2 regions of the Pseudomonas sp. AMR01 genome follow, and region 2 is predicted to be linked to the other one. Evidence: predicted binding sites of a transcription regulator. Region 2 holds the regulator's gene; the other holds the start of a gene.
The links. Region 2 encodes FliA, which starts transcription of late flagellar genes. Its sites were predicted from a motif close to CTAAAGTTTNNNNNNNNNNNGCCGNTAA; they were not measured.

Region 1 (5,313 bases), on a different contig from region 2:
GACCTTGAAACCGTTGCTTTCCAAGTGGCTGATCCACTTTTTGCAGCAACCGCAATTGGCGTCGCGGTGCACGTCGATGGGGATCAGGTCAGCGGCTTGGGCGAGGGTGGTGGTGAATAACGCGGTGAGCAGGGCCAGTCGCAATGGGGTTTTCATGGGAGGGCTCGGGAGTCGGAATAGGCCGCGATGATGACGGGCTCATCGCAGGCAAGCCAGCGCCCACAGAAGCAGCGATGTGCCGGTAATGTTTCCAAATTATACGAAGTGAGTGTTTTCCAGTCGTTGCTTGAGCTGGCTCAGCGCGGTGGCGGACAGCTCGACCATTCGCCCATGCAAGGTGACGAGTTGCAATTCGGTTTGGTAGGTCAATACGCGCTTGAACAGCGTCCCGCCGCGATGGGGTTGCAGGAAGTAATGAATGGAGCCGTCGACGGCCAGGGAGGTGAATACGGTTTTGAATTCCTGCGGCGGGTTGGCCACTTGCACCCGATAACTCATGGGGACGCGCACGCCGAGCAGGTCGATGACTTCGGTAAACCGCGTGCCGGCCGCGAGGGAGCCGGTAGTGCCGGTGTCGGCACCGAGGGAAGTGGGGTGCCACTCGTGCCAGCGGTCGGGCTGGGTGACGTAGTCGTACACCACCTCGATGGGGGCCTCAATAAAGCGTTCCTGGCTGATCCGCTCCAAGCGGGTCGACTGCTCCACAACGCGCATGACACACCTCCTGTGTGGCGAGATTTTGTCCTGAGAACTTTCAGAATAGCCCCACTCCCGCGCATTGCACGGGAGTGTCTCAGCCATTTATCAGCGCACCTTGAAACGGCTCATCAGCGTGATCACCTGGCCATTGGCATCGATCAGGCTGCGGGTATTGGTTTCAGTGGCATGGCCGCTTTCCACCAGTTCCTCAACCATATGTCGGATCTGCACCATGCTGCGGTTGATCTCCTCGGTGACGGCGCTTTGTTGCTCGGCCGCCGTGGCGATCTGGGTGCTGAGGTTATTGATATGGCTCACGGAACCGGCCATTTCGTCCAACCCGGTGTTCACCCGCGCCGTGGCGTCTGCTGCCGACTGGCAGCTGGCCTGGGTGGCTTCCATCGCGGTCACCGAAGAACTCACGCCGGTGGTCAGGCGCGCGAGCATCTCGTTGATCTGCGAGGTGCTGGCCTGAGTCCGTGCGGCCAGCGCACGCACTTCATCGGCTACTACCGCAAACCCACGGCCTTGCTCACCGGCACGTGCCGCTTCAATCGCGGCGTTGAGGGCCAGCAGGTTGGTCTGGCCGGCGATTGCACCGATCACCCCGAGGGTTTCGGTAATACGCGCGGCGTCCTGGCGCATGGCTTCCACGGTGTGGGTGGCGCTGGACACTTCGCCGATCAGCGCGCTGACGCTGGTTGACGCCTCACCCACGACCACGCGGGAGCGGTCGGCGTGCTCATTGGCGCGCTGGGTGAAGGCCGCCGTTTCGGCGGCATTTTGCGCCACGGTGTCGGCGGTGGAGCTCATTTCGGTGATGGCGGTGACCGTCTGGTCGGTCTCCGAGGCGTGCCGCACCAGAATCTGGTTGATGTGAGCCGAGGTGCGCTGCAACTGCTCAAGGCCCGACGACATGGCCGCCGTGGCTTGGGTCACTTCACCGATCATGTTTTGCAGGTAGACGATAAAGTGGTTAACCGAGTGGCCAATGGCACCCAGTTCGTCTTCGGCGCGAATGGTGATGCGCCGCGTCAGGTCGGCATCGCCGGCAGACAACGCGTCGATATTGGTCTTCAGCGAGCGCATACGCTGCACCAACTGGCGAATGGCATAGGCTGCCAGCAGCACCAGCAACAGCACCATCGGAATCTGCAACATCGCCAGGGTGCCGAGTACATCATCGCGCTGGGCGGTGATCAGCGAGGTGGGCAGGGCGGTGGCGAGGAACCACGGCGTGCCTTCGATCGGGCGCAGGTAGAAGGCGCTGGCCACGCCCCCGTTGTCGAATTCAGTACGTTGCAGGCCTTTGTCGCGCTGGGCCAGGGCTTTGCTGACTTGGGCGGCAAACGCCGACGTGCCGGCCAGTTCGCTGACGTTTTTCAACACCACCGGGCTGTTGATGCGCGAGCTGTTGCTGATGATCTTGCCGTCGCCTTCGACGATCAGCATTTGGCCGCCGATGTCTTTCTCTTTGCTGGCCACCAAGTCATTGAAGAAGCCCAGGGTCACGTCAATAGTGGCAACGCCATACGCGGCGCCGTCACGCTGGATCGCCATGGCGCAGTTGGTGCGTGGCTCCTGGCTGGCGTCGTCCTTGTAGGCCGCCGCCCAGGCACACTGGCCGCGGGGCGAGGCGAGGCCGCCTTTGTACCAGCTTTGGTCGTAGTAGTTGGGCGCGGCGTCACTGTTCCAGAACGTGTTGACGGCCAGCTTGCCTGAGGCATCGCGGTGCCAGAACGTGCTGAATTTGTTGCGCCCCTGAGCACGCTGATTAGGCAGCGGCCAGATCCCGCCGCCGAACACTTTCAGTTCGCCGTACTGATCCACCAGGCCAGGCAGGACCTTGTCGATGGCATCGCTGTCGAGCAAGGGGATGGTTTGAGTGATGCTGCGTTGCTGGGCCTGAACCTTGTTCAGTTCGCCCTTGATCTGTTCGGCCACCTCGGCGACGCGGTTGAGCACCACCTGTTCTTCAGTGTGACGCAGCTGGGGCGCAACCAACTGGCCGATGCCGACGACGGTCAACACGATTAACACCAGAACGAACAGCACCAGAAACAGGGTATAGCGGGCTTGGATAGAGCGCAGTGGGGGCATGGAGTCGTCCTTACGAAGCGTTTATTGTCGACGCGGCTTTGTTAGAGCTTCGTCGTGCTATCGGCTCAGACGGGTGGAGCTTTAGGTACCAGGCTGCAACAAATTCAGGGGCACCAAGGCGGGCGCCCCTGAACGCTGCGGCTAGCGGTTCAGCATGCCCATGACTGCCTGCGGGTAACGCAGGCCGGCAGTGGCATCGGCGGGGAAAATCGCCTCAAGTGCCGCGAGTTCCGTCGCGCTGAGGGTCAGCGAAACCGCCGCCACATTCTCTTCCAGGTATTTGCGTTGCTTGGTGCCGGGAATCGGGATCAGGTAATCGCCCTGAGCCAACACCCAGGCCAGCGCCAGTTGGCCGGCCGTCACGCCTTTGTCCGCCGCGAGTGCCTGGACCTGTTTCACCAGCAGCAGGTTTTTCGCGAAGTTTTCGCCCTGAAAGCGCGGGCTGAAGCGGCGGTAGTCGTCGGCATCGAAGTCGTCCGGGCTTTTCAGTGCGCCGGTCAGAAATCCTCGGCCAAGCGGGCTGTAAGGCACAAACGCAATGCCCAGGCGTTGGCAGGCGGCGAGGCAGCCGTTGTCCTCCTGATCGCGACTCCACAACGAGTATTCGCTTTGCAGCGCGCTGATGGGGTGCACCTTGTGCGCACGTTCCAGCGTAGCGGAGGAGGCCTCGCTTAAACCCAGGTAACGCACTTTGCCCTGTTTAACCAGTTCGGCCATGGCGCCCACGGTTTCCTCGATGGCCACGTCCGGGTCGATGCGGTGCTGGTAATACAAATCCAGGGTTTCTACGCCAAGGCGTTGCAGAGTGCCGTCGATGGCTGCGTGGATGTAGTCCGGGCGACCATTTACCCCACGCAGCGCCGGGTTCGCCGGGTCGCGCACGATGCCGAATTTACTCGCCAGAAAGACCTGATCGCGTTTGCCGGCAATCGCCTTGCCAATCAGCGCTTCATTGGTATGCGGGCCATACATATCGGCGGTGTCGAGAAAGTTGACGCCCAGCTCCAGCGCGCGGTGCAGGGTGGCGACGGCTTCAGTGGTGTCGGTGCCGGTGGTGTAAAAGTCGGTCATGCCCATGCAGCCAAGACCAATAGCGCTGACGAGGGGGCCGTTTTTACCGAGTTGACGGGTGTGCATGGGTAAAGCTCCGGTGCGTAGGAAGACCTCCATTGTCATCCTCGACAAAAGCGGGATAAACCGGCTAAAAGCACTATCACTGTTCGTAAAATCTAAATAATCCATGAGGAGTCGGCCCTTGGACCGCTTTAGCGCGATGCGCGTATTCACCCGGATTGTTGAATTGGGTGGTTTTGCCAAGGCGGCTGACAGTCTGCAATTGCCACGGGCGTCGGTGACGATTCTAATCAAGCAGCTGGAAGCCCACCTCGGCGTGCAGTTGCTACAACGCACCACGCGCCAGGTCAGCCCGACCCTGGACGGCGCGGCCTATTACCAGCGCTGCGTGCAGTTGCTCACCGATTTGGAAGAAACCGAGGCGGTGTTTTCGACCCGCCGCCAGAACCCGCGCGGGACGCTGAGCATCGACATGCCCTCGGGCATCGGCCGGTTGATCGTAATTCCGGCGCTCCCGGCGTTTACCGCGCGCTACCCGCAGATCGAGCTGGAAATCGGCCTCAATGACCGTACCGTGGACCTGATTCGCGAAGGCGTCGACTGTGTGCTGCGCGGCGGGCCAGCCCTGGACGAATCACTGGTCGCACGGCCGTTGGCAATGATGGACCAGTTGACCCTGGCCAGCCCGAGTTACCTTGAGCGCTTCGGCTTGCCCGCTGCCCTGGACGACCTGAACGGGCACCAGATGGTCGAGTATGTCTCCAGTTCCACCGGCAAACGTTTCGGGCTGGAATTCCAGGTCGGCAATGAGCTGCGCGAGGTCAATTTGCCCAAGGTGGTGGCGGTCAACAGCGCCGACGGTTACTTCGCCGCATGCGAGGCGGGGTATGGGTTGATCCAGGCGCCGTACTATCACGCCCGGCGGCAACTGGCCCAAGGCACACTGGTAGAAGTGCTGCCCGGGCATGCGCCGCCGAACATGGCACTGACGGCGTTCTACCCGCCCCATCGGCAGCTGTCACAGCGGGTTCGGGTGTTTATCGACTGGCTGGTGGAACTCTGCGCCACGCCTGGCACCGGCTTGCGGCGTTAAGCCTGGGCCTTGCGATAGGCGCCTGGCTGGTGCCCGGTGACCTTGTGAAAGGCGCGGGTAAATGCCGCCACCGATTGGTAGCCCGCCGCCAGCGCTACCTGCGCCACGGTCTGGTCTTTCTTGAACAGTTCGCAGGCGTGGCGCATACGCATCATCAGCAGCACTTGCCCCGGCGATTGCCCGCACAGCTCATTGAAACGTTTGAAAAACGCCGAACGTGACAGCCCGGTGCAGGCCGCCATGCTTTCCAGGGTCCAGGCGTCTGCCGGGCGCGCGATCAACTGTTCCAGCAGGTTTGCGAATGCCGGTTGCCGGCCCAATGCCGCGAGGCCGCCGAGGTCCGTGTT
Region 2 (5,313 bases):
TGACTATCGTCGCGACAGTAGGGCCCAACGGCTGAGGTAGTGGGTTATGCAAGTTAAGCGTTTTTTCGCCGCCGATATGCGTCAGGCCATGAAACTGGTACGTGATGAGCTGGGCGCCGATGCCGCGATTATTGGTAACCGCCGCATTGCTGGCGGTGTCGAGCTGACGGCTGCGCTGGATTACACCCCTTCGGCGCTGGCCCCGCGCGTGCCGAACATGGAACTCGAAGACGAGCTGCGCAAGACCGCCTCGCGCATTGTCTCGGCCCAGGCCGAACTGAGCATGCGTGGCGACAGCGATGCCACCACCAATCGCCAGCTGTTCGCCGGCCTGCCGCTGACCGCTTCCGAGCCCTTGGTAGAACCGACTTTCAAAGAACCGCCACGTCCTGCCGCGCCAGCCCCGGCCGCTGCAGTCGACCAGCGCGCGCTGGATTCGATGCGCTTTGAACTCAACGGCCTGCGTGAGCTGCTCGAAGTGCAGCTGGGCTCGCTGGCGTGGACCCAACTGCAAGGCAGCAAGCCGCAACAGGCCAACCTGTGGCGTCGCCTGCAACGCATCGGCCTGTCTGGCCCGTTGTCTCGCGACCTGCTGACGCTGACCGCCGAAGTCGAAGAACCACGCCAAGCCTGGCGCATGTTGCTGGCGCATTTGGCGCGGATGATCGCCACGCCGGAAATCGAACCCCTTGAAGAAGGCGGTGTAATTGCCATGGTCGGCCCCGCCGGCATGGGCAAGACCACCACCCTGGCCAAGCTTGCGGCTCGCTATGTGCTTAAATACGGCGCGCAAAACATCGCGCTGGTGAGCATGGACAGCTACCGCATCGGTGCCCAGGAACAGCTCAAAACGTTGGGCCGTATTCTCAACGTACCGGTGACCCACGTGGACCCGGGCCAGTCCCTGGCCAATGCGCTCGACCCGCTGCTGCGCAAACGCGTGGTGCTGATCGACACCGCCGGCCTGCAAGCCAGTGACCCGGCATTGCGCCTGCAACTGGAAAGCCTGGCCGGGCGTGGCATCAAATCGAAGAATTACCTGGTACTGGCCACCACCAGCCAGAAACAGGTGCTGACCGCCGCATACCACAGCTACAAGCGCTGTGGCCTGTCGGGTTGCATCCTGACCAAGCTCGATGAAACCGCGAGCCTGGGTGAAGTGTTGAGCCTGGCGATCAGCCATGAATTACCGGTTGCCTACCTGACCGACGGGCCGCGGATCCCGGATGATCTGCATCTGCCGCGTCGTCATCAGTTGGTCAGCCGTGCTGTCAGTGTGCAAATGCAAGAAGAGCCAAGCGAGGAAGCGATGGCTGATATGTTCGCGGACCTTTACCACAACCCCGCAAAACGGGTCGGTTGAGAGCAGTGAACGCCGTGAAAAGTATCTACATCGATGGTCTGCAAGCGATTCACGCGGCCAAGCCATGTAGCCTGCGTCTAAGCAAGACAAGGTAAAGAAATAAAATGGGCAGCATGCATCCCGTACAGGTGATCGCGGTGACCGGCGGCAAAGGTGGCGTCGGAAAAACTAACGTGTCAGTGAATTTGTCCCTGGCCCTGGCAGAGCTTGGCCGTCGCGTCATGCTGCTGGATGCTGACTTGGGCTTGGCGAACGTCGACGTTCTGCTGGGGCTGACACCCAAACACACCCTCGCCGATGTGATCGAAGGCCGTTGTGAGCTGCGCGATGTGCTGCTGCAAGGCCCCGGTGGCATTCGCATCGTGCCCGCAGCCTCGGGCACCCAGAGCATGGTGCACCTGAGCCCGGCGCAGCATGCCGGCCTGATTCAGGCATTCAGTGATATTGGCGATAACCTCGACGTGCTGGTGATCGACACCGCCGCCGGGATCGGCGAGTCCGTGGTCAGCTTCGTGCGCGCGGCGCAAGAAGTGCTGTTGGTGGTGTGCGACGAACCGACTTCGATTACCGACGCCTACGCCCTGATCAAACTGCTCAACCGTGACCACGGCATGAATCGCTTCCGCGTGCTGGCCAACATGGCCCAAAGCCCGCAGGAAGGTCGCAACCTGTTCGCCAAGTTGACCAAGGTCACGGATCGGTTCCTCGATGTCGCCCTACAATACGTTGGTGCAGTTCCCTACGACGAGTGTGTGCGCAAGGCCGTGCAAAAGCAGCGTGCGGTCTACGAAGCGTTCCCTCGTTCGAAGTGCGCACTGGCGTTCAAGGCGATTGCCCAGAAGGTCGATACCTGGCCGTTGCCCGCTAACCCGCGGGGGCATCTGGAGTTTTTCGTGGAGCGATTGGTGCATCAAACGAGCGCAGGACCGGTGCTATGACATCCAGCGGCTACAACCTTTACAAAAAGTCGGCACGTGACAGCCAGGGCGAACTGATCGAGCGCTATGCGCCGCTGGTCAAGCGCATTGCCTATCACTTGCTGGCCCGCCTGCCCGCCAGTGTGCAGGTGGAAGACCTGATCCAGGCCGGCATGATCGGCCTGCTCGAAGTGTCGACCAAATACGACGCGAGCAAAGGTGCGAGTTTCGAGACGTATGCGGGTATCCGCATCCGTGGCGCGATGCTCGATGAGGTGCGTAAAGGGGATTGGGCGCCGCGTTCGGTACACCGCAATACGCGCATGGTGAGTGACGCAATTCGCGCAATTGAAGCAAAAACCGGTCGTGACGCTAAAGATCACGAAGTTGCGGCCGAACTCCAATTGAGTCTCGACGATTATTACGGGATTTTGAACGATACCTTGGGCAGCCGCTTGTTCAGTTTCGACGACCTGTTGCAGGACGGCGAACACGAAGGGCTGCACGAGGACGGCGCGAGTGCTCACCTGGAACCGTCACGCGACCTGGAAGACGAACGTTTCCAGGGTGCGTTGGCGGACGCGATCGCCAATTTGCCTGAGCGTGAGCGACTGGTGTTGGCGCTGTACTACGACGAAGAGCTGAACCTCAAGGAAATCGGTGAGGTCCTGGGGGTCAGCGAATCGCGTGTCAGCCAGCTGCACAGCCAATGCGCCGCCCGCTTGCGGGGGCGATTGGGAGAGTGGCGCGCGCGCTGACAGGCAGTGTGGGGACACTGCAGCGCAACTGCTCGAGAGGTTAATCGCCTTTCGCGGCTTCGTTCCGTGGTGCCCCTGGCAGTCCTTTTTGTGTAACGCCTGTTGATTGAAATGGCGCGTCCAGGTGCTGGGCGCGTTTAAGACTGCTTGGAGGTCGAATTGGACAAGAACATGAAAATCCTCATCGTTGATGACTTCTCAACGATGCGGCGGATCATAAAAAACCTGTTGCGTGACCTTGGGTTCACCAACACGGTCGAGGCGGATGACGGCATTACGGCGATTCCGATCCTCAACAGCGGGAGCATCGACTTTCTGGTAACCGACTGGAACATGCCGGGCATGACCGGTATCGACCTGCTGCGCCACGTACGCGCTGACGAAAAGCTGCGCAGCTTGCCTGTGCTGATGGTGACCGCCGAAGCCAAGCGTGAGCAGATCATCGAAGCCGCCCAAGCCGGGGTTAACGGTTACGTGGTCAAGCCGTTCACGGCGCTGGCGCTGAAAGAGAAGATTGAAAAAATCTTCGAACGCATCGGTCATTGAGGCTGCAACGGGGGAGCTATGGCGCATAAAGAAACGTCGCAGGGAGACTTTGAGTCGACCCTGAAAAAGCATGCTCACCAGTTAGTCGACAGCCTTGAAAAAGGCCAGTTCGGCGACGCGGTGCAGTTGATCCATGAGCTCAACCAGACCCGTGACCGCGGCCTGTATCAGGAAGTGGGCAAGCTCACACGCGAGCTGCACAGTGCGATCGTCAATTTTCAGATTGACCCGCATATGCCCCAGGCCGAAGAGATTTCGCAAATCACCGACGCGACCGAACGCCTGTCCTATGTGGTCAGGCTGACTGAAGCGGCGGCCAACCGCACCATGGACCTGGTGGAAAACGCCACGCCTCTGGTCAACGGCATGGCCAACGAAGCCCAGGCCCTGAGTGTTGACTGGGGCCGCTTCATGCGTCGGGAAGTGGGTGCAGAAGAGTTTCGTGAGTTGGCGCGCCGGGTTGAAGGTTTCCTGTCGCGCAGCGAACAGGAAAACCGCACGGTTTCCAGCAACCTCAACGACATTCTGCTGGCCCAGGATTACCAGGACCTCACCGGTCAGGTGATCAAGCGCGTGACCCAATTGGTCACCGAAGTGGAAAGCAACTTGCTCAAACTGGTGCTCATGGCCGGCCAGGTTGATCGTTTTGCAGGCATCGAACATGACCGCGAAGCGATCCTCTCGGAAAAAGATCCACAAAAACATCTCGCCAAGGGTGAAGGTCCGCAGATTCATGCCGATAAACGTGAAGACGTTATGTCAGGTCAGGATGACGTAGATGACCTGTTATCCAGTTTAGGCTTCTAAGGAGCACCCACATGAGCTTCGGCGCCGATGAAGAAATCCTTCAGGATTTCCTTGTAGAGGCCGGCGAAATTTTAGAGCAACTGTCCGAACAACTGGTCGAGCTGGAAAGCCGCCCGGATGATGCGAACCTGCTCAATGCAATTTTTCGCGGTTTTCACACTGTAAAAGGGGGCGCCGGCTTCCTCCAGCTCCATGAGCTGGTGGAGTGCTGCCACATCGCCGAGAACGTGTTCGACATCCTGCGCAAGGGTGAGCGTCACGTTGATTCGGAGTTGATGGACGTGATTCTCGAAGCACTGGATGCGGTCAACGGCATGTTCAGCGAAGTGCGCGAACGTGCACCGATCACTGCCGCCACGCCGGAGTTGCTGGCCGCCCTGGCGCGCTATGCAGAGCCTGCCGACACCGCCGCTGCACCCGTGGCGCCCGCCGCCCCTGAACCGGTGGTGGAAGCTGAAGTCGACGTGACGGACAGCGAGTTCGAGCAGTTGCTCGACTCCCTCAACGCGGTCAAGGCTGAGGCTGAGGCGCCGCGTGCGCCTGTGGCTGCGCCGACCAGTGAAGACATCACGGACGCAGAGTTCGAATCCCTGCTCGACCAGTTGCACGGCAAAGGCCAGTTCGCCGCCGACGCCGTGGCACCTGCCGCTGCGGCGCCAGCACCTGCGGCCCCGGCCAGCACCGACATTACCGATGACGAATTCGAAGCGTTGCTCGACCAACTGCACGGCAAAGGCACGTTTGCTGCCGACGCCTTGCCGCAAGTCTCGGCGACCGCCGCAGCGCCAGCCGCCGCCTCAGCCGCCGCACCGGCACCGGCCGGCGACGGGTTGATCTCTGACAACGAATTCGAAGCCTTGCTCGACGAGTTGCACGGCAAAGGCAAGTTCAGCGAGGTGGCCCCGGCTGCCGCCGCTGCCAC

Region 1: the regulator FliA is predicted to act here: its motif matches at 2,857-2,884, upstream of Q7C20_RS01360 (methyl-accepting chemotaxis protein).

Annotation. Positions count from the first base shown of each region.
Region 1 covers NZ_JAUTYR010000001.1:292,853-298,165, reverse strand. The annotation lists gene Q7C20_RS01370 (DUF411 domain-containing protein) at 1-156, opposite strand, end outside; gene Q7C20_RS01365 (SRPBCC family protein) at 256-714, opposite strand; gene Q7C20_RS01360 (methyl-accepting chemotaxis protein) at 805-2,799, opposite strand; gene Q7C20_RS01355 (aldo/keto reductase) at 2,941-3,936, opposite strand; gene Q7C20_RS01350 (LysR family transcriptional regulator) at 4,055-4,966, shown strand; gene Q7C20_RS01345 (AraC family transcriptional regulator) at 4,963-5,313, opposite strand, start outside.
Region 2 covers NZ_JAUTYR010000062.1:6,904-12,216, reverse strand. The annotation lists gene flhA (flagellar biosynthesis protein FlhA) at 1-35, shown strand, start outside; gene flhF (flagellar biosynthesis protein FlhF) at 47-1,363, shown strand; gene fleN (flagellar synthesis regulator FleN) at 1,468-2,301, shown strand; gene fliA (RNA polymerase sigma factor FliA) at 2,298-3,038, shown strand; gene Q7C20_RS25905 (chemotaxis response regulator CheY) at 3,210-3,584, shown strand; gene Q7C20_RS25900 (protein phosphatase CheZ) at 3,603-4,391, shown strand; gene Q7C20_RS25895 (chemotaxis protein CheA) at 4,403-5,313, shown strand, end outside.